DNA from 2 places in the Nonomuraea sp. NPDC001831 genome. Region 1 is predicted to be linked to the other one. Evidence: predicted binding sites of a transcription regulator. Region 1 holds the regulator's gene; the other holds the start of a gene.
What was found. The regulator HrcA, encoded in region 1, represses chaperone genes, less so after heat shock. The targets are predictions, from matches to a motif close to TTGGCACTCTCNNNNNGAGAGTGCCAA.
Positions count from the first base shown of each region.

Region 2: a site for HrcA is predicted at 5,886-5,912, ahead of groES (co-chaperone GroES). Genes of this name have one in related genera too.

Region 1 is NZ_JBIATU010000003.1:928,613-942,976, forward strand. Features, by position in the region: gene ACFYYW_RS15025 (hypothetical protein) at 1-474, shown strand, start outside; gene ACFYYW_RS15030 (16S rRNA (uracil(1498)-N(3))-methyltransferase) at 482-1,207, opposite strand; gene dnaJ (molecular chaperone DnaJ) at 1,217-2,359, opposite strand; gene hrcA (heat-inducible transcriptional repressor HrcA) at 2,371-3,384, opposite strand; gene ACFYYW_RS15045 (DUF456 domain-containing protein) at 3,541-4,404, shown strand; gene ACFYYW_RS15050 (DUF3097 domain-containing protein) at 4,422-5,246, shown strand; gene ACFYYW_RS15055 (DUF4870 domain-containing protein) at 5,360-5,944, shown strand; gene hemW (radical SAM family heme chaperone HemW) at 5,937-7,154, opposite strand; gene ACFYYW_RS15065 (styrene monooxygenase/indole monooxygenase family protein) at 7,210-8,415, shown strand; gene ACFYYW_RS15070 (glycoside hydrolase family 18 protein) at 8,479-9,723, shown strand; gene ACFYYW_RS15075 (MOSC domain-containing protein) at 9,839-10,471, opposite strand; gene ACFYYW_RS15080 (hypothetical protein) at 10,583-10,900, opposite strand; gene ccmA (heme ABC exporter ATP-binding protein CcmA) at 11,196-11,819, shown strand; gene ACFYYW_RS15090 (DUF6297 family protein) at 11,875-13,389, shown strand; gene ACFYYW_RS15095 (GNAT family N-acetyltransferase) at 13,500-13,982, opposite strand; gene ACFYYW_RS15100 (hypothetical protein) at 14,059-14,352, shown strand; gene ACFYYW_RS15105 (acyl-CoA thioesterase) at 14,349-14,364, shown strand, end outside.
Region 2 is NZ_JBIATU010000002.1:1,099,322-1,113,685, forward strand. Features, by position in the region: gene ACFYYW_RS10615 (LuxR C-terminal-related transcriptional regulator) at 1-978, shown strand, start outside; gene ACFYYW_RS10620 (DUF5319 domain-containing protein) at 1,018-1,395, shown strand; gene ACFYYW_RS10625 (sigma-70 family RNA polymerase sigma factor) at 1,535-2,170, opposite strand; gene ACFYYW_RS10630 (GNAT family N-acetyltransferase) at 2,936-3,625, opposite strand; gene groL (chaperonin GroEL) at 3,796-5,415, opposite strand; gene groES (co-chaperone GroES) at 5,485-5,799, opposite strand; gene ACFYYW_RS10645 (NAD-dependent epimerase/dehydratase family protein) at 5,971-6,825, opposite strand; gene ACFYYW_RS10650 (MarR family transcriptional regulator) at 6,930-7,424, shown strand; gene ACFYYW_RS10655 (methyltransferase domain-containing protein) at 7,522-8,685, shown strand; gene ACFYYW_RS10660 (hypothetical protein) at 8,944-10,689, shown strand; gene tsaD (tRNA (adenosine(37)-N6)-threonylcarbamoyltransferase complex transferase subunit TsaD) at 10,778-11,809, opposite strand; gene rimI (ribosomal protein S18-alanine N-acetyltransferase) at 11,802-12,233, opposite strand; gene tsaB (tRNA (adenosine(37)-N6)-threonylcarbamoyltransferase complex dimerization subunit type 1 TsaB) at 12,245-12,889, opposite strand; gene ACFYYW_RS10680 (phosphotransferase) at 12,917-13,846, opposite strand; gene ACFYYW_RS10685 (class F sortase) at 13,857-14,364, opposite strand, start outside.

The sequences.
Region 1 (14,364 bases):
GCGGCGGCGGTCAGCGCCGTGCTGGTGGCGGGGACGATCGTGATGGTCGTTCCCGGGCTGCGCTCCCAGATCTTCGAGACGCCCGTCAAGGTGGTGGACAACTCGACCACCACCCCCGGCAACTCCTCGACCAGGCTGTCCACGCCGCCCAGGCCCGGCAGTCACAGCGCCGAGCCGCCGCCCGCGGTGGTCGTGCCGCCGAGCCACAGCGAGACCCATCGGCCCTCGGAGACGGCCAGGTCGACCAGGCAGCCCACGCCGTCGCCGACGCCGTCCTCGACGCCCTGCCCGAGCGGCGAGCCCGCCGTCGGCCAGGAGTGCCCCGAGATCACGCCGACCCCCACGCCGACCCCGCCGGAGACGACCGACACGCCGACGTCGTGCCCCTCCGACGAGTGCCCGCCGGACGACCCGCCCACCGGCCCGAGCGACCTGAGCAGCCCGCTGGTGGACGTGCCGCACACCACACCCTGAGCCTGGATCACCAGCGCCCGGTGCGCGCGAGCAGCACGGCCGCCGCCGCCACCCCCGCCGTGGAGGTGCGCAGCACGGTGGGCCCGAGCAGCACGGGCACCGCCTTGGCCGGGGCGAACCTGCGCAGCTCCTCCTCCGAGACCCCGCCCTCGGGCCCCACGACGACGACGATGTCGCCGCCGGGCGGCAGCGCCACCTTCGACAGCGGCTCGGCGGCCTCCTCGTGCAGCACGAGCCCCAGCGCCGCGTCGGCCAGCAGCCCCTCGACCTGGGCGGTGGAGGCGAGATCGGCCACCTGCGGCAGGTGGAACCGGCGCGCCTGCTTGCCGGCCTCGCGGGCCGTCGAGCGCCACCGGCCCAGCGCCTTGGCGATCTTGTCGCCCTTCCACTGCGTGATGCTACGCGAGGCGGCCCAGGGCACGATCACGTCGACCCCCACCTCGGTCATCATCTCGACGGCCAGCTCGCCCCTGTCGCCCTTGGGCAGCCCCTGGACGACCACGAGCCGCCGCGCGGGCGGCTCGACGGTGTAGCGGGCGAGCACGTCGAGCGCGAGCGCGTCCTTGAACACCTCGCGCACCACGCACTCGGCGACGTCGCCGGCGCCGTTGGTCAGGTCGACCCGCTCGCCGGCGCGCAGGCGCCGCACGGAGGCCGCGTGCCGCCCCTCAGGGCCGTCGAGCGTGAGCTCGGCGCCGTCGAGGTCCTCGGCGAGGAACACGGGGACGGTCACGGGTGATCGTCACCTGCCGTTGAAGGCGTCACGCAGGCGGGAGAAGAAACCCTGCTGGCCGGGGGCGAACTTGCCCGGCGGCCGCTCCTCGCCGCGCAGCCTGGACAGCTCGCGCAGCAGGTCCTCCTGCGTCTGGTCGAGCCGCATCGGGGTCTCGACGTTGACGTGGATGAGCAGGTCGCCCCTGCCGGACTCGTTGAGCCGCTGCACGCCGCGCCCGTACATGGTGATGACCTGGCCGGACTGGGTGCCGGGGCGCACGTCGATCTCCTCGGAGCCGTCGAGCGTCTCGACGGCGAGGATCGTGCCGAGCGCGGCGGCCGTCATCGGGATCTGGACCGTGCAGTGGAGGTCGTCGCCGCGCCGCTCGAAGATCTCGTGCGCGCGCTCGACGATCTCCAGGAAGAGGTCTCCGGGCGGGCCGCCGCCGGGGCCGACCTCGCCCTCGCCGGCGAGCTGGATGTGGGTGCCGTCCTCGACGCCCGCGGGGATGCGGACCTTGATCGTACGGCGGGTGCGCACCCGGCCGTCGCCCGAGCACTCCTGGCAGGGGTGGCGGATGATGCTGCCGAAGCCGCCGCACTGGGGGCACGGCCGCGAGGTCATGACCTGGCCCAGGAACGAGCGGGTGACCTGGGAGATCTCGCCGCGCCCGTTGCACATGTCGCAGGTGTCGGGGTGGGTGCCGGGGGCCGCGCCGGCGCCGTGGCACACCTCGCACAGCACGGCGGTGTCCACGACCAGCTCGCGGGTGGTGCCGAACGCCGTCTCGCGCAGGTCGAGCTCGACCCGGATGGTGGCGTTGCGGCCCCTCCTGGCGCGCGAGCGCGGACCGCGGGTGCCGCCCGCGGTGCCGAAGAAGGCGTCCATGATGTCGCTGAAGGGGAAACCCGCGCCGAAGCCGCCGGCGCCCGCTCCCGCACCCGCGCCGCCGCCGAAGGGATCGCCGCCCAGGTCGTACATCTGGCGCTTGTTCGGGTCGGACAGCACCTCGTAGGCCTGCGTGATCTCCTTGAACCGCTCCTGGGTCTCAGGATCGGGGTTCACGTCGGGGTGCAGCTCGCGGGCGAGGCGGCGGTAGGCCTTCTTGATCTCGTCCTGACTGGCGTCACGGCGCACCCCGAGGGTGGCGTAGTAGTCGCTGTTTGCCACTTATCGACCTCTTAAGATGCAGCCAGGATCTGGCTGACGTAGCGTGCCACCGCGCGTACGGCGCCCATCGTCACGGGGTAGTCCATCCTCGTGGGACCCAGCACGCCGAGCCGGGCCAGTTGGTTGTCGCCAGAACCGTATCCGGTTGCGACGATGGACGTGCCGCGAAGGTAGGGGTTTTCCGAGCCGATGCGCACGGTGAGCGCGGACGGGGTGTCTGTGGATGTCTCGCCGAGCAACCGCATGAGCACGACCTGCTCCTCCAGCGCCTCCAGCACGTCGCGCAGGCCGGTGGCGAAGTCGGCGCCCGCGAGATTGGCCGCGCCGGCGAACACGATCTTCTCGTCATGGCGTTCGACGAGGGTTTCGAGCAGCACCGACAGGATCGTGGCCACGGCGGGCCGGTCCTCGGCGGGCAGCCGCTCGGGCAGGTCGGCGACCAGTTCGGGGACGTTGCTCAGCCCGCAGCCGTCGAGGCAGGAGTTGAGCACCGCGCGCAGATGGGCGATGCGGTCGTCCTCCACCACCTCGGGCAGCTCGATCACGCGCTGCTCGACGCGCCCGGTGTTGGTGATCAGCACGAGCATGACCCGCCGGTCGTTGAGCGGGACCAGCTCGACGTGCCTGACCGTGGAACGGGTCAGCGTCGGGTACTGCACGACCGCGACTTGCCGGGTGAGCTGCGCGAGCAGCCGCACGGTGCGGAAGACCACGTCGTCGAGGTCGACCGCGCCGGCGAGGAAGGTCTCGATCGCCCGCCGCTCGGCCCCCGACAGGGGCTTGACCTGCGAGAGCCGGTCGACGAACAGGCGGTAGCCCTTGTCCGTCGGCACGCGGCCCGCACTGGTGTGCGGCTGGGTGATGTAGCCCTCCTCCTCCAGAGCGGCCATGTCGTTCCTGACCGTTGCCGGGGAGACCTTGAGGTTGTGGCGCTCTGCCAGCGCCTTGGAGCCCACCGGTTCGTTGGTGGACACGTAGTCTTCGACAATGGCGCGGAGCACCGCAAGCTTCCGTTCGTCGAGCACGTGCTCACCTCCTGCCTCTGCCTAACAGGGAAACGACAGGTCTAGCACTCCGTGTTCCCGAGTGCCAAGTGTACGGCTCTCGCCCACAAGGTGCGATAACACCAGGTCCCATCCTGTTGCTAGCGGCTTACAAGCGACAGGCCTCACACTTGCCGCATGACCGACAATTCCCAGCCCCCGCAGTACGGACCGCCCCAGGGGCAGGGTCCCTACTACGGTCAGCAGAACCAGCACGCCCAGCCGCCGTACCAGCCGCAGCAGCCCGGCCAGCCGCCCTACCAGCAGCAACAGCCGTCCGCCCCGTACGGCCCCCCGCCCCAGTACGGCCAGCAGAACCAGTACGGCCAGCAGAACCAGTACGGCCAGCAGAACCAGTACGCCCAGCCCGACCAGTACGCCCAGCCGAACCAGTACGGCCCCCACAACCAGTACGGCCAGCAGCCGCAGTTCCCGGCCAGGATCGACGGCAAGGCGATCAGGCCGCGCCTGTGGTGGATCGCCGTCGTGTGGGCGGTCGCCGTGGTGCTGGGCGTCGTGGGCGTGGTCGTGTTCGCCGGCGGCGTGCTGAGCAGCGTCACGGACATGGCCCCGACGACCACGTTCGCGTCGGGCGAAAGCGTGAAGGTCGCGATCGACCCCGCCAAGCGCCCGGCCGTCTACATCGCCACCGACACGCGGGTCAACTACCAGTGCGAGATCTCCGGCGGCCCGGCCCAGGCCAGGCTGGTCAAGGTCTCCGGCACCCAGACGCTCAGCGCCGGCGGCACCACCTGGCAGGAGATCCTCGCCGTCAACGCCCCCGCCAAGGGCGACTACCAGCTGACCTGCGCCACGCAGGAGGAGTCGTCGGCCCGCTTCGGCGTGGGCCGGGACGTGCTCTCCGCGGCGGGCGGCCTGTTCGGCGGGGTGGCGGCGCTGTTCCTGTTCCCCGGCGCCGGCCTGCTCATCGGCATCGTCGGCACGGTCGTCGTGCTCGTCCGGCGCAGCGGCGCGCGTAAGCGCCTTGCGGTCAGCGGGTGATTTGCTACGGTCCCCGTGTGTACGAGGGTGATGTGCTGGCGGGTAATTGGCGGCGGCCGGGCAAGGGCAAGATCCCGAAGGTGCCCGCCGAACTCGACCTGGTCGTGGAGGACGCCGACAGCGGCTTCTGCGGCGCCGTGGTGGCCTGCGACAAGGAGGCCGTCACCCTGGAGGACCGGTTCGGCAAACGCCGCCTGTTCCCGCTCGCGCCGGCCGCGTTCCTGCTGGAGGGCAGGCCAGTGACGCTGGTGCGCCCGGCGGCCGCGGCTGCGGCTGCGTCTGCGGCTGCGGGGCCCAGGCGCAGCGCGTCCGGGTCCATCGCCGTGGAGGGGCTGCGGGCGCGGGTCGCCAAGGAGAGCCGGATCTACGTCGAGGGCGTGCACGACGCCGCGCTCGTGGAGAAGATCTGGGGCCACGACCTGCGGGTCGAGGGGGTCGTCGTCGAGTACCTGGAGGGCGTCGACGACCTGCCCGCCATCGTGGCCGAGTTCGCCCCCGAGCCGGGCCGCAGGCTCGGCGTGCTGGTCGACCATCTGGTGCCGGGGTCGAAGGAGAGCCGGATCGCGGCCCGGATCACCTCGCCGCACGTGCTCGTCGTGGGTCACCCATACATCGACATCTGGCAGGCGGTCAAACCGTCCGTGCTGCGCATCCCGGGCTGGCCCGACGTGCCGCGCGGGGTGCCGTGGAAGGAGGGCGTGCTCGCCGCACTGGGCTGGCGCATGGAGCCCGCGGACGCCTGGCGGCGCATTCTGGGCGCCGTCTCGTCCTACACCGACCTGGAGCCGGAGCTGCTCGGCCGGGTCGAGGAACTGATCGACTTCGTTACGGAGGCATCATGAGCCAGGACCCGCCGCCCGCCGACGACCCAACCCCCGACGTCCCGCGTTCTGACGTGCCGCCTTCTGACATGCCGCGTTCTGACGTCCCGCGTTCTGACGTCCCGCGTTCTGACGTGCCGCCTTACGACGCGCCCCGCGACCAGGGCTCCGGCCCCCAGCTCGGCTACGGGCAGCAGCCGGGTTCCCAGCCGGACTACGGGCGGCAGCCGCCGAGCGGACCCGGCCCGCAATCCGGCCCCATGCCTCCGCCGCCCCGCTACGTGCCCCCGCCGCCCGGCTACGGCCGGCCCCCCGGTTACGGACAAGCTCCGGGCCACGGGCAGCAGGGCTACGGCCACCCCGCCGGGCCGTACGTGCCCGGCCGGTTCGGCCCGCGCCGCGGCAGCGACGACACCACGATGGCCATGCTCGCCCACCTGCTGGGCCTGCTCGTCTCGTGGATCGGCCCGCTGGTCATCTACCTGATGAAGAAGGACGAGTCCCCCTATGTCAGGGACCAGGCAGCCGAGGCGCTGAACTTCCAGATCACGATGTTCATCGGCTACGCGGTGGCGATGGTGCTGTCGATCGTGCTGGTCGGCCTGCTGCTGTTCCCGATCATCTGGATCGTGTCGCTGATCTTCCACGTCCAGGCGGCCATCGCCACCAACCGGGGCGAGAACTACCGCTACCCGTTCGCCATCCGCCTGGTCACATGAGCTCGGTGATCAGGGCGTCGGCCAGCAGCCGCCCCTTGAGGGTGAGCACCATCCGGCCCGCCCTGAACGGCTCCGGCTCCAGCAGCCCACGGGCCAGCGCGCTCGCCACGGACGTGCGCGCGCCGGGCGCGACCTCGGCGAGCGGGTAGCCGGAGACCAGCCGCAGCTCCAGCATCAGCCGCTCGGCGGCCCGGTCGTCGCCGGTGAGCACCTCGCGCGCGTGCGCGGGCGAGGCGCCCGCCGCCAGGCGCTGGGCGTAGGCGGCCGGGTGCTTGACGTTCCACCAGCGGGTGCCGCCGACGTGGCTGTGGGCGCCGGGGCCGGCGGCCCACCAGTCGCCGCCGGTCCAGTAGAGCAGGTTGTGCCGGCAGCGGGCCTGCTCGGAGGTGGCCCAGTTGGACACCTCGTACCAGGAGAAACCGGCCTCGGCCAGCATCTCCTCGGCGATCAGGTAGCGGTCGGCGGCGACGTCGTCGTCGGGCATCGGCAGCTCGCCGCGCCGGATGCGGGCCGCGAGCCTGGTGCCCTCCTCCACGATCAGCGAGTACGCCGACACGTGGTCGGGCCCGGCCTCGATCGCGGCGGCCAGCGAGGCTCGCCAGTCGTCGTCGGACTCCCCCGGCGTGCTGTAGATCAGGTCGAGGTTGACGTGCTCGAACCCGGCCGCCCGCGCCTCCTTGACGGCCCGCGCCGGACGCCCCGGCGTGTGCCTGCGGTCGAGCACCTGGAGCACGTGCTCACGCGCGCTCTGCATGCCGAAGCTGACCCGGTTGAAGCCACCCTGACGGAGTTTGTCGAGGTAGGCGGGGTCGACGGACTCGGGGTTGGCCTCGGTGGTGACCTCCGCCCCCGGCCGCAGCCCGAACTCGGCGTCGATCGCGGCCAGGACGCGCGCCAGGTCCTCGGGAGGCAGCAGCGTGGGCGTGCCGCCGCCGAAGAACACCGTCTCCACGGGCAGGTCGGCGTCGCCGAGCACGCGCCGGGCCAGGCGCACCTCCGCCACGACCGTGTCGGCGTAGTCGCGGTGGGAGGCGCCGGGCCCTAGCTCGGCGGCCGTGTAGGTGTTGAAATCGCAGTAGCCGCAGCGGGTGACGCAGAACGGCACGTGCACGTAGAAGCCGAACGGGCGCTCGCCGAGCCCGCGCAGCGCGCTGTCGGGCAGCTCGCCGGAGGCGGGCGCCGGATCGCCGTCGGGCAGGGTGGATGGCACGTCATCCAGTGTGCCTGCTCACGGATGTGCTCAGAGCCATCGAAGGAGGCGGCACATGACGGGCGTCGGAATCGTGGGCGCGGGGATCTCCGGGCTGACGCTGGCCCTGCGGCTGCAGCAGCTCGGCGTCGCGACCACGCTCTACAGCGAGGGCGACGCGGCCGACCTGGGCCGCGGGCGGCTGCCGAACACGGTCGGCAGGATGGGCCGCGCGCAGGACCGCGAGCGGGAGCTGGGCAGCCTGCACTTCCTCGACCCGGGCTGCCTGCTGGTCAGCGGCCGCCTGTCGATCAAGGGAGATCCGCCGCTGGAGTTCACCGGCCGCGTGAGCGAGCCGTTCCACGGGGTCGACTTCCGGGTGCTGCTGCCGGCGCTCATGGACGACTACACCGGCAGGGGCGGCCGGCTGGTCGTCGATCCCCTCCCGCCGGACGCGGGCCAGGTCGCCCGCTGGTCGCGCGACCACGAGCTGATGGTGGTCGCCACCGGGCGGCGCTCGGTGCGCGAGCTGTTCCCGCGCGTTCCGGCGTGGTCGCCGTACGAGGCGCCGCAGCGGATCCTGGCCGCCGGCCTGTTCCACGGGTTCGACCCGGGGCCGGCCTTCGGCTTCAACATCTCGCCCGGCTGCGGCGAGATCCTGTCCATGGCGATGATGACCCGGTCGGGCGTGCATGGCGGCGTCCTGGTCGAGGCGATCCCCGGCGGGCCGCTCGACGTGCTGGCCCGGGTGCCGGCCGACGAGTTCTGCAAGACGCTGCTCGCTCTGCTGCCCGAGCACGCGCCGCGCCTGGCCGAGCAGCTCGATCCGGCCGCGTTCGAGCTGCTCGGGCCGGAGGACCTGCTGCAGGGCGCGATCACGCCGGTCGTGCGCGAGGCGGTGGCCGAGTTGCCCGGCGGCGGCGTGGCGCTGGCGATCGGCGACGCCTGGGTCACCAACGACCCGATCACGGGGCAGGGGGCGAACCTGGGCTCGGCCTGCGCCTGGATCGCGGCCGAGGCCATCGCGGCGGGCGGGCCGTACGACGCGGCGTTCGCGCGGGAGACGGCCCGGCGCATGTGGGTGGCGGCCGAGCCGGTCGTCGCGTGGACGAACGCCTTCCTGCGGCCGCCGGCGGAGCACGTCCTCAGCCTGCTCGCGGCGGCCGCGACCAGGCAGGAGCTGGCCGATCTGGTGCTGTCGCTGTTCGGCGACCCGGCGCGCGCGTGGCGGCTGTTCTCCAGCGCCGAGGAGGTGGCGCGCGTCGTTGACGGCACGGGGTGACGGTTCTACGATCGCGTCAACTTATAGGAAAGTTTCTTATAAGTTCACCCCCCAGGAGCGCCCGTGAAGAAGATCGTCCTCGCACTCTCGCTCTTACTCGGGCTGACGGCGGTGTCCGTGCCCGCCGAGGCCCATCCCGGATTCAAGCGGGTCGCCTACTTCATCCAGTGGGGCGTGTACGGGCGCAACTACCACGTCAAGGACGTGGACACCAGCGGCGCCGCCGCCAAGCTCACCCACCTCAACTACGCCTTCGGCTTCGTCAACGCCGAGGGCTCCTGCTACTCGGCCGACCCCTGGGCCGACTGGCAGCGCCCGGTGCCGGCCGAGCAGAGCGTGGACGGCGTCGCCGACCAGCCGGGCCAGGCGCTCAACGGCAACCTCAACCAGCTACGCAAGCTCAAGGCCAAGCACCCCGGCCTCAAGGTGCTGATCTCGCTCGGCGGCTGGACCGGGTCCAAGTACTTCTCCGACGCCGTGCTCACCGCCGAGTCGCGGTCCGCGCTGGCCCGGTCGTGCGTCGACCTGTGGCTGCGCGGCAACCTGCCGGGCCTGGAGCCGGGCGCGGGCGCCGGCGTGTTCGACGGCGTCGACCTGGACTGGGAGTGGCCGGGCTCGGCGGGCAACGACGGGAACGTGATCAGGCCCGAGGACCGGCGCAACTTCACCCTCTTCGTCGAGGAACTGCGCGCCCAGCTCCGGGCCTTCTCGGCGAGCTCGCAGCTCACCGCCTTCCTCCCGGCCGCCGCCGCGAAGATCGACGCCGGGTTCGAGGTGCGCCGGGTGTTCCGGTCGCTCGACTTCGCCACCGTCCAGGGGTATGACCTGCACGGCACCTGGGAATCGCGGACCGGGCACAACGGGAACCTGTTCAACGACCGGCGCGACCCCAACCCTGTCAAGTACAGCGTGGACCAGACCGTCCGCGACTACCTGTCGCGCGGCGCGCCCGGCCGCAAGATCGTCGTGGGCGTGCCCGCGTACGGACAGGGCTGGACCGGCGTGACCGGCGGCGGCGACGGCCTCTGGCAGCCCGCGACCGGACCGGCCGCCGGCAAGTGGGGGCCGGGCAGCGAGGACTACAAGGACCTGGCGACCAAGCCCGGCAAGCGCTACCGGGACGTGCGCACCGGCGCGATGTGGCTGTACGACGGCAACGAGTTCTGGTCCTACGACGACCCGGCGTCGCTGCTGGAGAAGGCGGCCTACATCCGGCTCAAGGGCCTGGGCGGCTCGATGATGTGGTCGATCGACCAGGACGACGCCCGCGCCTCCCTCACCTCGGCCCTGTACACCGTCCTGCGCTAGACGGACGCCCGGCCGGGCGCGCGGTCTCCGCCCGTCTGGAGAGCCGCCCATCCGTGCCGGGCGCGCGGTCCCTGCCCGTCTGGAGAGCCGCCCATCCGTGCCGGGCGCGCGGTCCCTAGCCGTCCGCCCGGCCCGCCCGTGCGGCCAGCTCGTCCCATTCCGGGGCGTGGCCGGGGACCGCGAGCACCCGGGCCAGCGCGTCGGCGTCGCCGTGGCGGGCGCGGAAGGCGTCCGCCACCGTCATCCCGGTCTCCGGACGCGAGACGATCTCCACCTCGTCGCCCGCGCCCAGCTCGCCCGGCTCGACCACGGCCAGGTAGGCCCCTGGCCGCGCGGCCCGCGTGAAGCGCTTGAGCCAGCCCGGCTCGTCCATCCAGTTGCGGAACACCACGCAGGGGATGCGCGGGCCGGTGACCTCCAGCAGGGCGCTGCCGACGCGCCACCGCTCGCCCACGAGGGCGCCGTTGACGTCGAGACCGGCGGTGGTCAGGTTCTCCCCGAACCGGCCGTCGCGCAGGTCGCGGCCGAGCTCGCCCTGCCACCAGTCGTAGTCCTCGCGGGCGTAGGCGTAGACGGCATGGGAGGGGGCGCCGTGGTTGGGCGTGTCGGCCCGCTCGTCGCCGGCCAGGCCGTTGCGCAGCACCGCCACCCGGTGGGGCACGGCCCGCTTGTCGATCGCCGTACGGCCGAGCTTGCCGGCCCATTCCGCGTCGAACGACCGCCCGACGTTGACGGAGAGGATGCGCATGCCGCGACGGTAGCGGACGGACGGACACAGAGCGCACCGATTTTTCCGGCTTTCTCGGCCTATCGACGGAGAACAACGGACATGTGCCCATTCGGCCTGTTCGCCGAGCCGTCACCCGCGCCTGTCGCCGGGCTCCGGCGGCACCCGGGCGAGCTGGGAGTCGGCGTCGAACTCGGCCAGTTGTAACAGGGTCTCCAGGGCCGCCTGCCTGGTCTCCTCGACCGAGCCGCCGCGTTCGCCGAAACACTCGGCCGCGACGTCGAGCAGCGCCGCCACCACCGCCGCGTCGGGATAGGGCACGTCGACCACCACCCTGCCGTCGCCGCCCACCTCGGCGGGTCTCAGGTGAAGCCGCAGCAGCCGCCGGGTCTCCTCCGCCACGGCCACCCCCAGCACAGCGGCACGCTCGAATCGCTCAGAAGCAATCACGTCACCCTCCAGTAGCACTGGTGTTCGGGAACAGCAAAGGTAGCGACCGGCACCGACAGAATCGGCTCTCACGCCCAAGGGAAGGTGGGGCAAGCCCGCAGGAAGCCGTGGGAGACCCGTGGGAAGGCCGCGGGAAGCCGTGGGAGACCCGCGGGAAGGCCGCGGGGAGTCGTGGGGAAGGCCGCGGGAAGCCGTGGGAAGGCGCGGGAAGGCCGCGGGAAGGCCGCGGGAAGGCCGTGGGAAGCCCCCGGAGACCGGTCGCGCGGGCGGCCGGCGGGGTGGCTACGCTCGAACGGTGAGCGGTTTGATCATCGAAGTCGCGGACCTGTCCGTCGAGCTCGGGGGCAATCCGGCGCTCCGGGGCCTCGACCTGGCCGTCGAGCCGGGTGAGGTCGTGGCGGTCGTCGGGCCCAACGGTTCGGGCAAGTCCACGTTGCTGCGCTGCCTGGCCGGCCTCCAGCCCGCCACCTCCGGCGAGGTCCGCGTGTTCGGCGCCGAGCCCGCCGACGACGCGCCCTTCTGGCGCCGGGTGGCACTGCTCGGCGACGAGCCCGCCTGGTACCCGGGGCTGACGGCGCGCGAGCACCTGGAGCTCATGGGCGCCGTCTACGCCGAGGCGCGCATGACGGTGGACTCGGCGCTGGAGGAGTTCGCGCTGACCGAACGGGCCGACGCGCCGCCGCTCAACCTGTCCACCGGCCAGCGCCAGCGCCTCTGCCTGGCCGCCACGCTGCTCAGGCCGAGCACGCTGCTGCTGCTCGACGAGCCGGAACGCGGCCTCGACGCGGCCTTCCGCGTCCGGCTCGGAGAACTCCTGGAGGAGTACGCCGACGAGGGCGGCACCGTGGTGATGGCCACCCACGACCAGGCCCTGGCCGACGCCGCCCGCCGGGTCTCCCCCGCCGGGGTGCCCGCATGAGCGGCCACGACGCCGTCGTCCGCGAGAGCGGCCCGACGGGGAAGGCGGCGGGACGGTGAGCGCGGGCGAGGTGAGCGCGGGCGAGGTGAGCGTGCGGTCGGTGCGGGCGTTCGTCCGGGCGCGCGGGCGGGCGCCGGCCGGGCTGGTCGATCGGTACGTCAGCCTGTTCGGGCTGTGCATGCTGCTCGCCGTGGTCGGGCAGCCGCTGTCCTCGGTGGTCTCCGGCCTGGGCGGGACGGTCGAGCCGGGGCGGACGGGCGCGGGGGTCGCGCTGGTGCTGCTGGGGTTCGCGGGCTGCCTGGCGCTGGCGCGGGCGGCCGGGCCGGTGATGGTGCCCGCCGCGGAGGCGTCCTGGTTGCTGACCTCGCCGCTGGACCGGCGGCGGCTGCTCGGGCGTTCCGGGCGGGTGCTCATGGTCGTCGCGCTGGTGGCGGGGCTGCTGCTCGGGCTCGGGCTGCTGGCGGCGCTCGGCGCGCCCGGCGCGCTGGTGTGGCGGCTGCTGGCCGCGCTGGCGGTGGCGACGGCGGCGAGCGTGGCGGGCATGGCGCTGGCGATGCTCGCCCAGTCCTCCCCGACCTGGAACCTGTGGCTGACCGGCGTGCTGGTCGCGCTCCTGGTGCTGGCCGTGGTCGCCGTCAGCGGCCAGGCCCGGACGGCGCTCGCGGCCGCCGCGAACGCGCCCCTGCCCGCGCTGGCCGCCACGGCGTCGGCCATGGCGGCGCTGGCCGCCGTGCTGGCCCGCCGGGCGTGGGGGTCGCTGGCCGCCATCCCCACCCGGCTGCTGCTGACCGCCTCCACCCGGGCCGGGCACGTCACCGACGCCGCCGTCACCCTCGATCCCGGCGCGCTGACCTGGATCGCCGAGGACAACCACTGGCGGGCCAGGAAGCTCGTCTCACGGCCGTGGCCGGGGCTGCCCGCGCCGCTCGCGCTGGCCTGGCAGGACTGGGTGCGGCTCGGCCGCCGTCCCTGGCGGCTGGCGGCCACGGCGGCGAGCGCGGCGTTGCCCGCCGTGTTCGCCCAGGCGGGCGCCGCTCCGGCGGCTCTCGGGCTGGTCGTGCTCGGCGGCGCGCTGGCGGTGGCGGCGTCCGGCACGTCCGGCGCGCGCCGGGACGCCGACAACCCCGCCCTGGCCAGGCTGACCGGCGTGGGCGCGCGTCCGGCGCTGGCGGCTCGGGCGCTGCTGCCCGGCCTGCTGGGCGGCGCCTGGGCGGCCCTGGCCCTGGCGGGCGTCGCGGCGGTGGGCGGCCTTCCGTCCGGCACGTGGATGTTCGGGCTGCTCACCGCGCCCGCGCTGGCGGCCGGGGCGTTGCGGATGGCCAGGAGGGGGCCGGTCGACCATTCGATGCCGGTCATCGACACCCCCGGCGGCGCGGTCCCGACCGGTCCGCTGTTGTGGGCGGCCACGGGCGCCGACCTGGCGCTGCTCGGCTGCCTGCCCGCGGTGGTCGCGCTGGCCGGCGGGCCGGCCGCGACGGGCGGGTTCCTGGCGGCCCAGGCGGTGGCCGGCCTGGTGGCGCTGGCGGGCGTCCTGATGCGGCCCCGTCCGGGCCGGCGTCCCCGCCCCTGAGCGGCCGGCCGACGACTCAGGCGACGACTAAGCCGACACACAGCTCAGCCGACGACTCAGGCGACGGCTCAGGCGACGGCTCAGAGCGGTCAGGGCACGGCTCTGGGCGGTCAGGCGACGTAGAGGTCGCTGGGCACGCCGCCGTACGGGATCGTGCGCTCCCTGTGCAGGCCCGCCTTCTCCGCCACCCGGCGGGACGGCTCGTTGCCGTCCCCGATCAGGGCCACCACGGGGCCCAGGTCGCGCCCGACGCGCAGGGCCGCCCTGGCGAGCTCGACCGCGTACCCGTGGCCCCAGGCGGTGGGGCGGAATCGGTAGTACAGGTGGAGCACGTCCTCGCCGTCCAGGGCCGCGTGCCGCAGGCCGCCGACGCCCAGCACCTGCGAGGCGTCCGTCAGCCGGGCGGCCCAGTAGCCGATCCCCCGTTCCTCCCAGTCGGCCAGCCACAGGTCGAGCATGACCCGGCTGGCCTCCAGGTCGACGGTGGGCCCGGCGGAGCTGTAGACGTTCGTCCGCGGGTCGGAGTGGATCTCGTGCACGGCTTCGAGGTCCTCCGGGCGGATCCGGGACAGGACCATTCGTTCCGTACGCACCACTTCCACCCTTTCAGGGTATCCGCTGCCATCGCTAAGCTATCGGTAGCAATCGAACAGCGATGGGGGAACGCCGATGGACATCGCCCGCGTGCAGGCCTCGCTGCGTCTGATGGCGCGCGGCCTGGAGGAGCTGGCCGCCGCGCTCGGCGACGAGGAACTGAGCGAGGCCGAGCGCACGGCCCACGTCATCGCGGAGTGGGGCCGCCGCGGTCTCACCCAGAAGGAGGCGTCGGCGCTGTTCCAGCGGCACGGCTTCGCCCCCCAGACCACGGGCGGCTGGGCCCGCGGCGACTGGGTGGAGCTCGGCGACGACGGCCTGCGCTACCTCACCGCCAAATCGCACGCCTGGCTGGAGGAACGATCATGACCTTCTCGGTCC
Region 2 (14,364 bases), on a different contig from region 1:
TTCGAGACGCTGGGCATCGACCCGGCGCAGACCGCCCTCTACACGGCGCTGCTACGCCTGCACAGGGCCACGCGCACCGACCTCGCCCAGGCCATGGACGGCCCCGTCGAGAAGGTCGGCCGCCAGCTCGACGACCTGGTCAGGCTGGGGGTGGTCGACGAGCAGTCCGGCGAGTACCTGGCCAGGCACCCGGCCGCGGCGCTCGGCCGGGTCATCGCCGAGCGGCTCGACCGGCTGGCCGAGGAGAGCCGCCGGATCGACTCCGCGCTCGGCTCCATCCGCGGCCTGATCCACGACTACGACGCCGGCCGCGATTATCAGAGCGGCACATTCCCGGTGGAGATGGTGAACGGCGCGGACGTCCTCTACGAGAGCGTCGTCGGCATAGCCGTGCAATCGCCGCCCATGGAGTTGTTGACCGCAATCCCGGACGAGCGCACAATGGCAGATTTTGTTCGTAAATTTGCGGACCCATGGATTGATGCGCAAAAACGGCAACTTCTTACCGTTCAGGCGATCATTCCGGTCTCCACGCTGAGCCTGCCGGGCGTACGCGAGCAGCTCACCCGGCTCCTCGACACCGGCGGCAAGGTACGCACGCTCGACCGGGTGCCGAGCTGGTTCATGACGGCCGGGCCCGAGGTCGCCGGCCTGCCCGCGCTGTGGGGCGGCAACCTGCCCGACCACGCCTACAACTTCTACCTGGTGCGCACGCCGATCGTCGTCGGCATGCTGCGCTCGCTGTTCCAGGAGCTCTGGGGCCGCGCCGTGCCGCTGCCCTGGGGGCGCAGGGGCGACGGCATGGTCCAGGTGCTCCGCCTGGCCGCGCAGGGCGTGTGCGACGACTCCATCGCCCGCCAGCTCGGCGTCTCGGTCCGCACGGTGCGCGCGAGGTTCGCCGACGCCATGGCCGAGCTGGGCGCGCAGTCGCGCTTCCACGCCGGTGTGGAGGCCGCCAGACGGGGATGGCTCAGCTAATACTCTCCGCCGGGGCCGCTTCGGTCATATGGTGGGAAGGTGCTGGAAGACGTCCCCCGCGACCCGTTCGCGGACGACCCGAACGACCCGTCCTCGGCGATGGGCGCTCTCGACGACGCCGAGCCACTCACCGCGGCCGAGCGCGACGAGGCCATCACCGACCTGGCAGACGTCGAGGTCTTTCGCTCCCTGCTCGAACCGCAGGGGGTGCTGGGCCTCGTGCTCGACTGTCCCGAGTGCGGCGAGCAGCACTTCTTCGACTGGGAGCTGCTGCGCGGCAACCTTCGCCAGATGATCGAGAAAGGCCAGCCCCAGGTGCACGAGCCAGCCTTCCACCCCGACCCCGCCGACTACGTCAGCTGGGAGTACGCCCGAGGCTACGTCGACGGCGTCATCGACACGGAGGAGCGCCGCTGATCGACTTCCTCCGAGACATCGTCCAGTAGCGCGCCCAGCAACCGCACCGCAGGGTCGGACGAATCCCGCGCCCGGCCCCGCGCGACCGCGTCGAGCAGCTCGTCGGTCTGGAGAAGCGCATGGAACTCGTCCTCCGGCGTCAAGCCGACTCCAGCTCGGCCATCTGCCGCAACCTGGCCAGCGCCCGATGCTGGGCTACGCGGACCGCACCTGGTGACATACCGAGTACATTACCGGTCTCCTCGGCCGACAGCCCCGACACCACCCGCAACAGCAGCAACTCGCGCTGGTTGTCGGGCAGCCTGGCCAGCAGCCTGCGCGCGTGCTCGACCTCGATGTAGCGGACCACCGTCTCCTCGGGCCCGGGGCCGTCGTCGGGCCCGTCGGGCAGATCCTGGGTGGGCACGGCCGAGCGCACCGAACTGCGCAGCGCGTCGGCCACCTTGTGCGAGGCGATCCCGAACACGAAGGACGCGAAAGGCCGCCCCATGTCCCGGTATCGCGGCAGCGCGGACAACACCGCGATGCACACCTCCTGGGCTACGTCATCGGCAATGTGATATTGCCCTGAAACCCTGCCCAGCCTGGCGCGGCAATACCGCACCACCATGGGACGCAACTCCCCGAGCAGGGATTCGATCGCACTGCGATCTCCCTGCACGGCGAGGCTCGTCAGTTCCCTAAGGTCGGAGTCATCCGTCCGTGCCGGAAGTCTCGACGCGAGCCTTACCCCAATTTTGGCGTCGGCGACGCTTCCCTCGCTCACGATAGGCATGATGCCCGCACTGATCCGGCCTGTCCCCCTGGCGAACGGCTACGGATTGGTCACATTGAAGCGACGATAACTAGCAGTAATCGACTGACCACACTAAGCCTGATGAGCTGACATAATGTTTCACTCGATAAGCCGAAATGCACGACAATTGCCAGACCCCGACGCTTAACCCGCACCGCCGGTTTACTCCAATAATCCACCTCTTCCCCCATTTTTCCCCGCCCCCACCCCCTTCCACCCCACAAGCCCCACCCACATTTCCAAGCCCCCAAAACCCATCAGTCCCCCCACCGGCCCCGCCCTGCCAGCCGACACCCCGATGAGGGGACTTCCGGGAGGACCTGGGAACGCGCACAGAGAAGCGGCCCGGCAGCGCCGCTAGAGCACCCCATGGTGGTCGGGCCGCGACGCCGAGAGCATGCACGACGCACATCTTGGGCGCTCCCGAACCTGGCATCAGGGGACCCGAGATGGGCGGCGCCACGAGTTCAGCGGTCGCCACCGACATGCCCTTACATGGGCGATCCGGTCAGCCCACAGCAACGCGGCTCAACGGCCTGCCACCTCAGGAACGTCCCCAAAGGCGCCGAATTGTCAGCCCACACTCGCGACCAGCTCGACGCCGTGGCCGCCGAGCTGAACGCCAGCCCCCCGCAAGACGCTCAACAGAGACACCCCGGCAGAGGTGGCTCGCCGAGCCCCTGGCACAACCACCTCGACCCCGACCCCGCTCTCCGACCCGGGAGGCGAGGCTGTGAGGGATGCTCAGGAGGCCAGATCCGCGGCCAGGCAAGCATGAAGGTGTTCATCATGAAGCCGGCCGTCCCCGAACCTCTTCGCTGATCGCATCACGCCTTCCAGCACGAACCCCGACTTCTGCGCCACCCGGCACGAGGCGTGATTCTCGACGGCATGCGTGAGGACGATCCGGGCGAGCTGCAGCGTGGTCATCGCCCATGTCGTGACTGCCTGGACGGATGCGGTGGCGGCGCCTCGGCCGCGCGCCCACGGCGCGATCCGGTATCCGATCCGGGCCTGGGCGTTCTCCAGGTCCAGCCCGTGCAACGCAATGTTGCCGACGTAACGCCCGGACTCGGCGTCGAGGATCGAGAACGTGGCGTGCGTTCCGTCTGACCAGTCGGCGCCCTTGAGGCAGTCCGCAACGGCTCCGGCCTCGTCCTCGATGCGGCAGCGGGGGTTCCAGAGAAGCACGTCCGGGTCCCTGGCAAGGCGCAGGACCTCCGGAGCGTCCGCCGTACTGGGCGGCCGGAGGACGAACTGCGCTGTGGACAGCTCGACCGACGCGGGCGGAAACGGTGGCATATCCCGAAAGGATGCCATGAAGATCGCCGAAAGCGCCCGTGCTTGGACATCCTTCGAGCGACCTGGTCGGCATCCGAAGACACCGAAAGTGCACACCATCGCCGGGCCGGCCGCCGACCAGGCCGAATCCACCAGGCCAGGGACGGGCCATGGAAAGCCGACGGCCCGCACCGGCGAGACCGGGGACGGGCTATGGAAGCCGACGGCCCGCACCGAGGAAACCAGGACGGTCCATGGAAAGCCGACGGCCCGCGCCGGAGGGAACCGGGGCGGGCCGTACGGGCGCGGGGGAAACAGGCGGGTCAGTGGCCGTGACCGTGGCCGTGGCCCTGGCCGGCGGCCGGAGCCTCCTCCTCGGGCTTGTCCACCACGAGCGCCTCGGTCGTCAGGAGCATGCCCGCGATCGAAGCCGCGTTCTGCACCGCGGACCGGGTCACCTTGACGGGGTCGATGACACCCTGGGCGATCAGGTCGACGTACTCGCCGGTGGCGGCGTTGAGGCCCTGGCCGGCGGGCAGCTCGGCGACCTTGTGGGTCACCACGTAGCCCTCCAGGCCGGCGTTCTCGGCGATCCAGCGGGCCGGCTCGACCAGCGCGCGGCGCACGACGCCGACACCGGTGGCCTCGTCGCCGGTCAGGCCGAGGTCGTCGAGCTCCTTGCCCACGTGGATGAGGGCCGAGCCACCGCCGGAGACGATGCCCTCCTCGATCGCGGCGCGAGTCGCGGAGATCGCGTCCTCGAGGCGGTGCTTCTTCTCCTTCAGCTCCACCTCGGTGGCGGCGCCGACGCGCAGCACGCACACACCGCCGGCGAGCTTGGCCAGGCGCTCCTGCAGCTTCTCGCGGTCCCAGTCGGAGTCGGACTGCTCGATGGCAATCTTGATCTCCTTGACGCGGTCCTCGATCGCCTGCTGGTCGCCGGCGCCGTCGACGATGGTCGTGGCGTCCTTGGTGACGACGACGCGGCGGGCCGTGCCGAGCACCTCGAGACCGACGTGCTCCAGCTTGAGGCCGACCTCTTCGCTGACGACCTGGCCGCCGGTGAGGATCGCCATGTCCTGGAGCATCGCCTTGCGGCGGTCGCCGAAGCCCGGGGCCTTGACGGCCACGGAGGTGAAGGTGCCGCGGATCTTGTTGGTGACCAGGACGGCCAGGGCCTCGCCCTCGACGTCCTCGGCGACCACGAGCAGCGGCTTCTTGGTCTGGGCGACCTTCTCCAGCAGCGGCAGGAAGTCGGCGATGGAGGAGATCTTGCCCTGGGTGAGCAGGATGTACGCGTCCTCCAGGACGGACTCCATGCGCTCGGGGTCGGTCACCATGTAGGCCGACAGGTAGCCCTTGTCGAACTGCATGCCCTCGGTGAACTCGAGCTCCATGCCCATGGCGTTGGACTCTTCGACGGTGAGGACACCGTCCTTGCCCACCTTGTCGAACGCTTCGGCGATCAGCTCGCCGATCTTGGCGTCCTGGGCGGAGATGGTGGCGACGTTGGCGATCTCCTTCTTGTCGCCCACCTCGCGCGCGCTGGCCAGCAGCCGGTCGCTGATCTCCTTGGCGGCCTTGTCGATGCCACGCTTGAGCGACAGCGGCGAGGCGCCGGCGGCCACGTTGCGCAGGCCCTCGCGGACCATGGCCTGGGCCAGCACGGTGGCGGTGGTGGTGCCGTCGCCCGCGATGTCGTTGGTCTTGGTGGCAACTTCCTTGGCGAGCTGGGCGCCGAGGTTCTCGTAGCGCTCCTCCAGCTCGATCTCACGAGCGATGGTCACACCGTCGTTCGTGATCGTCGGCGCACCGAACTTCTTGTCGATGACGACGTTACGGCCACGCGGGCCGAGGGTTACCTTCACGGCGTCCGCGAGGGCGTTGACACCGCGCTCAAGCGCGCGACGGGCGTCCTCGTCGAACTGCAGGATCTTCGCCATGCTGAAAGTCCTCTCCTGGCGTCGAAAGCCCCGGGCCCTCAAGAGCGCCCGGGGCTCGACACAACCGGCTTACTTCTCGATGATCGCGAGAACGTCGCGGGCGGAGAGCACGAGGTACTCCTCGCCGCCGTACTTGACCTCGGTGCCGCCGTACTTGCTGTAGAGGACGACGTCGCCCTCGGAGACGTCGAGCGGAATACGCTTGTCGCCGTCCTCATCCCAGTTGCCGGGGCCCACCGCGAGGACCTTGCCCTCCTGCGGCTTCTCCTTGGCGGTGTCCGGGATGACCAGACCGGAAGCGGTGGTCTGCTCTGCCTCAAGCGGCTGAACCACGATGCGGTCGCCGAGCGGCTTAACGGGAACCTTGGTGGCGGTCGTCACGATCGGACCTCCCCTTCAGATTTGAATGATCTAGAAGAGGCGACCAGCGGGGCCTGCCGTCGCGGGTGTCAGACCTGCCTCGTCGCACGTTGGCACTCTCAAGGTGAGAGTGCCAACAGGAAACATATGCAAGAGGGCCTTGACAGTCAACACGAACGCGTCTGCTCACAGCGATCAGACGTAGGAACCCTCGGTCAGATCGGCGACGACGCCGGGCCGGGAGGGGTTCCAGCCGAGTTCGGCGCGCGTGCGTGTCGCGCTGATGCGCTGGCCGAGCGCCAGGGCCTCGGCGAAGCCGGCCCCCAGCACCTGGGCCGCCTCGGCCTGCGGCCAGGGCTCGGCCTGCGGCTTGACGCCCGCGGACCTGGCCGCCGCCTCGGCCACCTCGGCGACCGGCACGGCCTCCTCGCTGATGCCGTGGTAGACGCGGGCGCCGCCCCTCTCCAGGACGGCCACGACAAGGTCGGCCAGGTCGTCGACGTGCACGAACGTCCAGGTGTGCGGCTCGCCGCCATCGGTGACGTAGACGCCGGCGCCGCGCTCGGCGGCCTGCGCGCGCATCATGGCGGGAATGCCGCCGCCGCGCCCGTGGACGACGGCGGGCCGGATCACCGAGCCGCCGCCGTCGATGACCAGCTGCTCGATCTCGTGCCGGTACGCCACGAGCGGAATCGGGTCGGCCGGGCTTTCCTCGTGCCCGTCGGCGGTGGCGCCCAGCACCCACACGCCGCTGGTGAAGACGACCTTCCGGCCCGACGCGGCGAGCACGCCGATCGCGGCGAGGTCGGCCTCCTTGTCGCCGCCGAGCTGGGCGGCGACCACGATGGCGTCGATGTCCGGGGTGATCGCGGCGGCCAGCCCCGCGACGTCGGTCAGATCGCCGTGACGCTCGTCCGCCACGCCCGGCACGCGCCGCGACCCGTCGGCGGCGGGCCGCACCAGGACGGCCACCTCGTGCCCCTGCTCGGCCAGCCGCTCGACCACCGCGCCGCCGATGTACCCCGTCGCGCCCAGCACCAGCACCTTCATGATGAACCTACCTCGAAAACTTCTACGTTGAACATTTCGACGTCGTGGACAGTATCGCACGATGCCGAACATTTCAACATCGAAGCTTTGGTAGGGTGATCCCCGTGGATGACGCGGTGGACGTGATTCTCGGACAGTGGGCGCGGACACGGCCCGACGTCGACGTGTCCCCGATGGGCGTGATCGGCCGGGTCTCGCGCGCCTCGCGCCTGCTGGAGCGCGGCGTGAAGGACTTCCTGGCCGAGCACGGGCTGGAGGCGTGGGAGTTCGACATGCTGGCCACGCTGCTGCGCAGCGGCGCCGACGCCATGTGCATGAAGGACCTGTCCGCCTCGGCCATGGTCAGCCCCGGCGCGCTCACCAACCGGATGGACCACCTGGTCCGGCGCGGCCTGGTCCACCGCTGGCCGGCGCCGAACAACCGGCGCATGACGCTGGTCGCCCTCACCGACGAGGGCAGGAGGGTCGCCGACGAGATGCTCGTCCTGCACGCCGCCAACGAGGAGCGGCTGCTCGCCGGGCTGTCCGGGGGCGAGCGCGAGGCCCTGGCCGGGCTGCTGCGCAGCCTGCTGGTCTCCCTCGGCGACACCTCCCTGTGAGCCATCCCGAGTCGTGAGTGGCCCCGGATCACGAGCGGTCCGAATCGCGAGCGGCCCCTGGTTGTGAGCGACCCTGAGTTGTGAGCGGAGTGCGTACATGGATCTCGACGCCTTCGGCGAGCTGCTGACCCCGCGCGGGCAGCGGGCGCTCGCCGAGGCCGCGGAGCTGGCCGGGACCGATCCGGTCGCGGCGGCGACCAGGCTGCGCCGCACCTACGACGCGGCGCTCACCTCCGCCGCGCTGACGCAGGCGGCGCTGCGCGAGCGCGCCGCGGCGAAGTTCGGCGCGGACGCCGCGGTCATGTACTTCACCCCGCACGGCCTGGAGCAGTCCACCCGCCGGGAGGTCGCCGACCACCGCGCCCGGCGCATGGGCGCCGGGCGGGTGATCGACGCCTGCTGCGGGGTCGGCGGCGACCTCCTGGCGCTCGCCCGCGCCGGCTGTGAGGTCGACGCCGTCGACCTCGACCCGCTGACCGTCGCCGTGGCGAGCGCCAACGCCGACGCGCTCGGGCTGGCCGACCGGGTGCGGGTTCGGGTGGGCGACGCCGCGCTGGTCCGGCCCGAGGAGTACGACGCGCTGTTCGCCGACCCGGCCCGGCGCAGCGGCAAGGGCCGCACGTTCGACCCCATGGCCTACTCGCCGCCCTGGCCGGTCGTGCTCGACCTGGTCGCGCGGGCGCCGCGGGCCTGCCTCAAGGTCGCCCCCGGCATCCCGTACGAGTTCATCCCCGAGGGCGCGGAGGCCGAATGGGTCTCCTACAAGGGCGAGGTCAAGGAGGCCACCCTCTGGACCGGCCCCCAGGTCGGCCCCGTCCGGCGCGCCACCCTGCTGCCCGGCGGCCACACGCTGGCCGCCACCGGGGTCCAGGCGCCGGTCGGCCCGATGGGCCGCTACGTCTACGAGCCCGACGGCGCCGCGATCCGGGCCCACCTCGTGGGCGAGGTGGCCGAGCTGATCGGCGGACGCCTGCCCGACCCCATGATCGCCTACATCACCGCCGACGAGCCCAGCCACACCCCCTGGGCCTCCGGGTACGAAGTGGACGAGGTCATGCCGTTCTCGCTGAAAAGGCTGCGCGCCGCTCTCCGCGAACGCCGGATCGGAAATGTCACCATCAAGAAACGCGCGTCGGCGATCGACATCGAACGCCTGCGCGCCGATCTCCGGCTTTCCGGCGAGAACGCCGTCGTCATTATCCTGACCCGCATTCTCGATAAGCCTTCAGTTATCATCTGTAACCCCCTCCCACCTGCCTGAACAATCCAAAGCGGGCATTCTTCCGCTAAATACGATCTTTCACTTCGACGCCGCCTGACCTTGATCGAAAGGCTAAGGTGGACGGGCGGGAGTTCTCCCCCTTATGCGGTAACCCGCGTACTCGCCCTTTCATCTGCAAACCGGACCTATCCCACCGCTGCGCGGCAGACCGTCGGCGAGCGAAGGAGCCTTTCGGTGGACCATTCCAACCACACCACCCTTCTTCAGGCAGGCGGCCAGTCCGCCATCTCCGAGAGGATGCGAGACCTCCTCGCGCGCGCCGCCCAGGACCATGTCTACGAGCAGCGCACCCAGGGAGCCGTGCTCGACGAGATCCGCCAGCGTCTTGAAGGCATGGAGTGGCTGCTGCGCGAGGTGCGCGAACGCGAGCTCGGCGGCCTGAGCGGCACCCTTGAGGCGGTGAGCGGGCGGCTCGACGACATCACCGCCAAGCCGCCGATGTGGGCGGAGGGCCTGGCCCAGCACGTCGAGGCCGTGCGCGACCACGTCGACGCCGTCGGGGAGAAGATCGGCCACGTCGACGCCCGGGTCGCGCCGGTGGCCGAGCTGCCGAGCCTGTGGGCGGACCTGGGCACCGTGGGCGAGGCGGTCGACGAGGCGCTCAAACGCCTGCAGTCGGTGCTCGACACCACCGACGGCATCACCCAGAACATGTCCGGCTTCGCCGCCAAGCTGACGCAGCTCAACTCCAGCATGGAGGCCGCGGCCAGCCGCTTCACCCGGCTCGACAAGTCGGTGGCCGACCTGTCGGGCCGCGCCGAGCGGGTCGAGAGCGTGGTCGGCGAGCTGGCCGAGAGCGTCGCGGCCACGTCGCAGCAGGTCGCCGTCAAGATCGACGCGGCCGAGCAGCGCCTGACCGGCCGCCTCGACGACACCGACCTGCACATCGCCGCCCGCCTCGACGAGGCCGACAAACGCCTGGCCGGCCGCCTCGACGAGACCGACGAGCGGTTGACCCGGCGCCTGAACGAACGGCTCGACCGCGCCGACGAGCGCCTGGCCGCCAAGCTCGACGAGGGCGACCAGCGGCTCACGGTCCGGCTGGCCGACGTCGAGCAGCGCCTCACCGCCCGCCTCGACGAGGCCGACCAGCACCTCGCCGTCCAGCTCGGGGAGAGCGAGCTGCGGCTCAGCGGGCGGCTCGACGGCGTCGACTCCCGGCTCGACCGGGTCGAGGGCCGGCTCATGGGGCTCGACACCCGGCTCACCGGGTTCGACAGCCGGCTGGAGTCGGCCGACGAGTGCCTGGCCGACATCGACACCAGGCTCGACGGCGTCGACGGCCGCATCAGCGGCGTCGACAAGCGCCTCACCTCGGTCGACGGCCAGCTCGGCGGCCTCGGCAAGCGCATGGGCGCCATCGACGGCCACCTCGTCCGCCACGACGACCGCTTCGACGCCCTCGACGGCCGCCTGAGCGCGCTCGACGACCGCGCCTCGGCCACCGACCAGCGCCTGGCCGAGACCGCCGTGCGCAGCGAGGGCCGCTTCAACAAGCTCGACAACCAGATGGAGTCGATCGACGAGCGGCTGGTCGAGGCGGAGGAGCACCTGATCACCCGGTTCGACACCCTCGACGGCCAGTTCAGCGGGCTCGACAGCCGCTTCAACGGCCTCGACACCCACCTCAACGGCCTGGCCGCCCGCGCCGATCAGGCCGGCGAGCACCTGGAGTCGGTCGACGACCGCATCGAGGCCATGAACCAGCACGTCAGCCAGCTCCCGGCCGCCCTGGCCATCCCCGAGCGGGTCGGCGAGCTCATCGAGTCGCAGGCCGGCGCGCAGGCCGACCGCCTGTCGGCCGCCGCCGACGCGCTGACCGAGCTGGTGCGCTCCCGGCCCGACCGCGACGAGCTGAGCGAGACGGTCAGCGGCATCGTGCAGCCGGCCACCGACGACCTCACCAAGCGGCTGGCCGCGCTGGAGGAGACCATGCTGGCGCTGGCCGAGGCCCTTCTCCGGCCCACCAGGACCAAAGACTGACCCACCAGGACCCAAGACTGACCCGCCCGGCGGTGGGGCACGCCCCGCGCCTCACCGCCGGCCGCAGGCCGCCGGTCCCGCCGGGGGCTCAGACGTGGACCGTCGTGATCGGCAGCGACGAGTCCGCCGGGATCTCCAGCGTCGAGGGGGTGACCCCCGCCGCCACCAGGTCGGAGCCCAGGGCGGCGACCATGGCCCCGTTGTCGGTGCACAACCCCGGCCGGGGCACCCGCAGCCGCACGCCCGCCGCGTCGCAGCGCTCCTGGGCCAGCGCCCGCAGCCGCGAGTTGGCCGCCACGCCGCCGCCGATCAGCAGGTCGTGCACGTCGTACTTCTTGCACGCCTGCAACGCCTTGCGGGTCAGCACGTCGACCACGGCCTCCTGGAAGGAGGCGGCCACGTCGGGCACGTGGATCGACTGCCCGGACGCCTCGCGCGCCTCGACCCAGCGGGCGACGGCGGTCTTGAGCCCGGAGAAGGAGAAGTCGAGCGTGCCGTCGTCGATCTTGCCGCGGGGGAAGGTCACGGCCGTGCCGGAGCCCTCGCGGGCGGCCCGGTCGATGTGCGGGCCGCCGGGGAAGGGCAGCCCGAGCACCCGGGCCACCTTGTCGAACGCCTCGCCGGCCGCGTCGTCGACGGTCGAGCCGAGCGAGATGACGTCTTCGGCCACGTCGGGCACCAGCAGCAGCGAGGAGTGGCCGCCGGAGACCAGCATGGCGATGCACGGCTTGGGCAGCGGCCCGTGTTCGAGCTGGTCGACGGCCACGTGGGCGGCCAGGTGGTTGACGCCGTAGAGCGGCACGCCCAGCCCCAGCGCGTACGACTTGGCGGCGGCCACGCCCACCAGCAGCGCCCCGGCCAGGCCCGGCCCGGCGGTGACGGCGATGGCGTCGATGTCGGAGAACTTGAGCCCCGCCTCGGCCAGCGCCGCCTCGACCGTGGGCGTCATGGCCTCCAGGTGGGCGCGGGAGGCGACCTCGGGCACCACGCCGCCGTATCTGGCGTGCTCGTCCATGCTGGAGGCGATGGTGTTGGCGAGGAGCGTGTGGCCTCTGACGATGCCGATGCCGGTCTCGTCGCACGACGTCTCGATGCCCAGGACCAGGGGTGCGTCAGCCATCCAGCTTCCTTCTCATCATGATCGCGTCGGTGCCGTCGTCGTAGTAGCGGCGGCGGGTGCCGATCTCCTCGAACTCGAAATGCCGGTAGACGGCCTGGGCGCGCGGGTTGTCGGCGCGTACCTCCAGGAAGATCTCGCGCGCGCCCCTGCGCCGCGCCTCGGCCAGCAGCTCGGTCAGCATCGCGCTGCCGATGCCGGTGCCCTGGTGCTTCTCCAGCACGGCGATGGTCTGCACGTCGGCCTGGTCGGCCGCGACCGCGATGCCGCTGTAGCCGACGATCTCGTCGTCGGCCAGGGCCACCACGTAGTGGCGCGAACGCGGCATGTCGGCCAGCTCGCCGCGCATCATGCCCTCGCTCCACGCGTCGAGCGGGAACGTGGCCCGCTCGATCGCCATGACCGCGGGCAGGTCGGCCTCGGTCATCGGCCGCAGTCTCACGCCGTCACCCTCTTGGGCGCGCCCGGCACCACGGCGTCGGGCCTGCGCAGGTAGATGGGCCGCGGCGGGTCGAGCGGGACGCCCGCGGCCAGCCGCTCGGCGGCCAGCGCGGCCAGCGCGCCCGCGTAGGGGTAGGGCGGGGCGTCGTGGCGGCCCAGGACGTCGGGGTAGAGCCCGGCGCCGGCGCCCACGACCGGCAGGCCCTCGACGGGCACCTCGGCGGGCCGGTCGACGAACGGGCCGTCGGCACGGGTGCGCATGTCCTGGTAACGCGCCCAGAACACCTCCTTGCGCCGGGCGTCGGTGGCGACCAGGAACGGCTCGCCGAGCCCGCTGCCGTAGGCGACCGCGTCGAGGGTGCAGATGCCGTACGCGGGCACGGAGAGCGTCGTCGCGAGCCCCTGGGCGGTCATCAGCCCGACGCGCAGGCCCGTGTAGGGCCCGGGGCCGCTGCCCGCGACGACGGCCGTCACGTCGCGCAGGGCGGCGCCCGACTCGGTCAGCACGCGTTCGATGGTGGGGACGAGCAGCTCGCCGTGGCGGCGGGCGTCGATCGTTGTGGACTCGGCGAGCACCCGCTCGCCGTCGTGGAGGGCGGCGGTGACGGCGGGCGTCGCGGTATCAAAGGCCAGGACCAGCACGACTGTTTAGCCTACCCGCCGGACGGGTCAGACCCAGCCGGTACGCCGTTTCAGCCACTCCAGCGCGACCACTCCCTGCGCCCGCTGGAACGCCCTGAGCGTGGGCAGGCCGGGCGGATCGGGCAGCCGGCCGTTCCGGACGAAGTAGCCGGTCTGGGCCGCGACGACCGCGGTGACCGCCGGGTCGGGATCGTCGAACAGCTCATGGGGGGCGGGACCGCCCTGCATGCCGACCGACGGCAGCATGGCCACCTGGTCGTACCAGGGCGCGGCCAGGCAGGCCCACGGCCAGTCGACCACGTAGACGCGGTCGGGCGTGAGCAGGATGTTGTCGGCCCGCAGGTCGGCGTGGACGAGGGTGTCGCCGGCCGCCGCCGTCTCCCAGCCGGACTCCAGCTCGGCCAGCTCGGGCAGGTGGCGCAGCGCCCACGGGTCGAGCCCGGCGGTGTCCTCGCCGAGCAGTTTGCGCCAGCCCTGGAAGGAGTCGCCCATGACCTCGCCGACCGTGGGAGCCTCGATCGGCGACGGGGTGAGCGCGGCGGACATCTCCTTCAGTGCCGTGAACACCCGGTCGAGCTCGTCGCGCCGCCACGGCATCGCGGGGTGCACGGCCTCGACGTCCTCGAAGACCAGGGCGACCCAGCCCTCCAGCTCGAACGCCGTCAGCAGCTTCGGCGCGGGGACCGACTCGGGGAGCGCGGCGGCGTTCCTGAGCTCGGAGCGGTAGATGCGCACGCTGTCGGGGTTGGGCTCGGGGCCGACGGCCTTGACGAACGCGCGCCGGCCGTCCTCGGTGCGCACGCGCACCGCGGCCGCCGGGGAGAAGCCGCCCTCCTGGGTGACGGCCGCCACGACGCGGCCGCCGAGGAAGCCCTCGACCGCCTCGCGCACCAGCGGGTGGACCTCTGGCCAGGGCACGCGGGCGCCGGACGCCGGCGGGTTGTGGTCAGTGCTCATCGTTCCATGATCAGGCTCGGGACGCGTAGACGATGATGTTGTCGACATATTCGCCTCTGGCGTAGTCGAACTTACCGCCGCAGGTCACGAGTTTGAGCCCGTCGTCGACGTACACCCGCCGGGCCGGGAAGTGGTCCTTGGAGACCTGCTCGATGGCGTCCACCTTGAAGCTGACGACCTTGCCGTCGCTGCGTTCCACCTTGACGGTCTCGCCCTTGCGCAACTGCCTGAGCTTGTAGAACACGGCGGGGGCGGTCTTGGTGTCCACGTGGCCGATGATCACCGAGGCGCCCTTCTCGCCGGGCACCGCGCTGCCGCTGTACCAGCCGGCCACCTTCGGCTTCTCGTACGGCGGCAGCTCGACCTCGCCGTCCTTGCTCAGCCCGAGCTTCATCAGCGGGGCCTCAAGGTCGAGCGACGGGATGTCGATGCTCTTGGGCACCACGCTCGCCGCCGGGGTGGAGGAGTTCTGCATGCTCTTGCCGAAGGCGACCAGCAGCAGGCCCGTGACGGCGCCC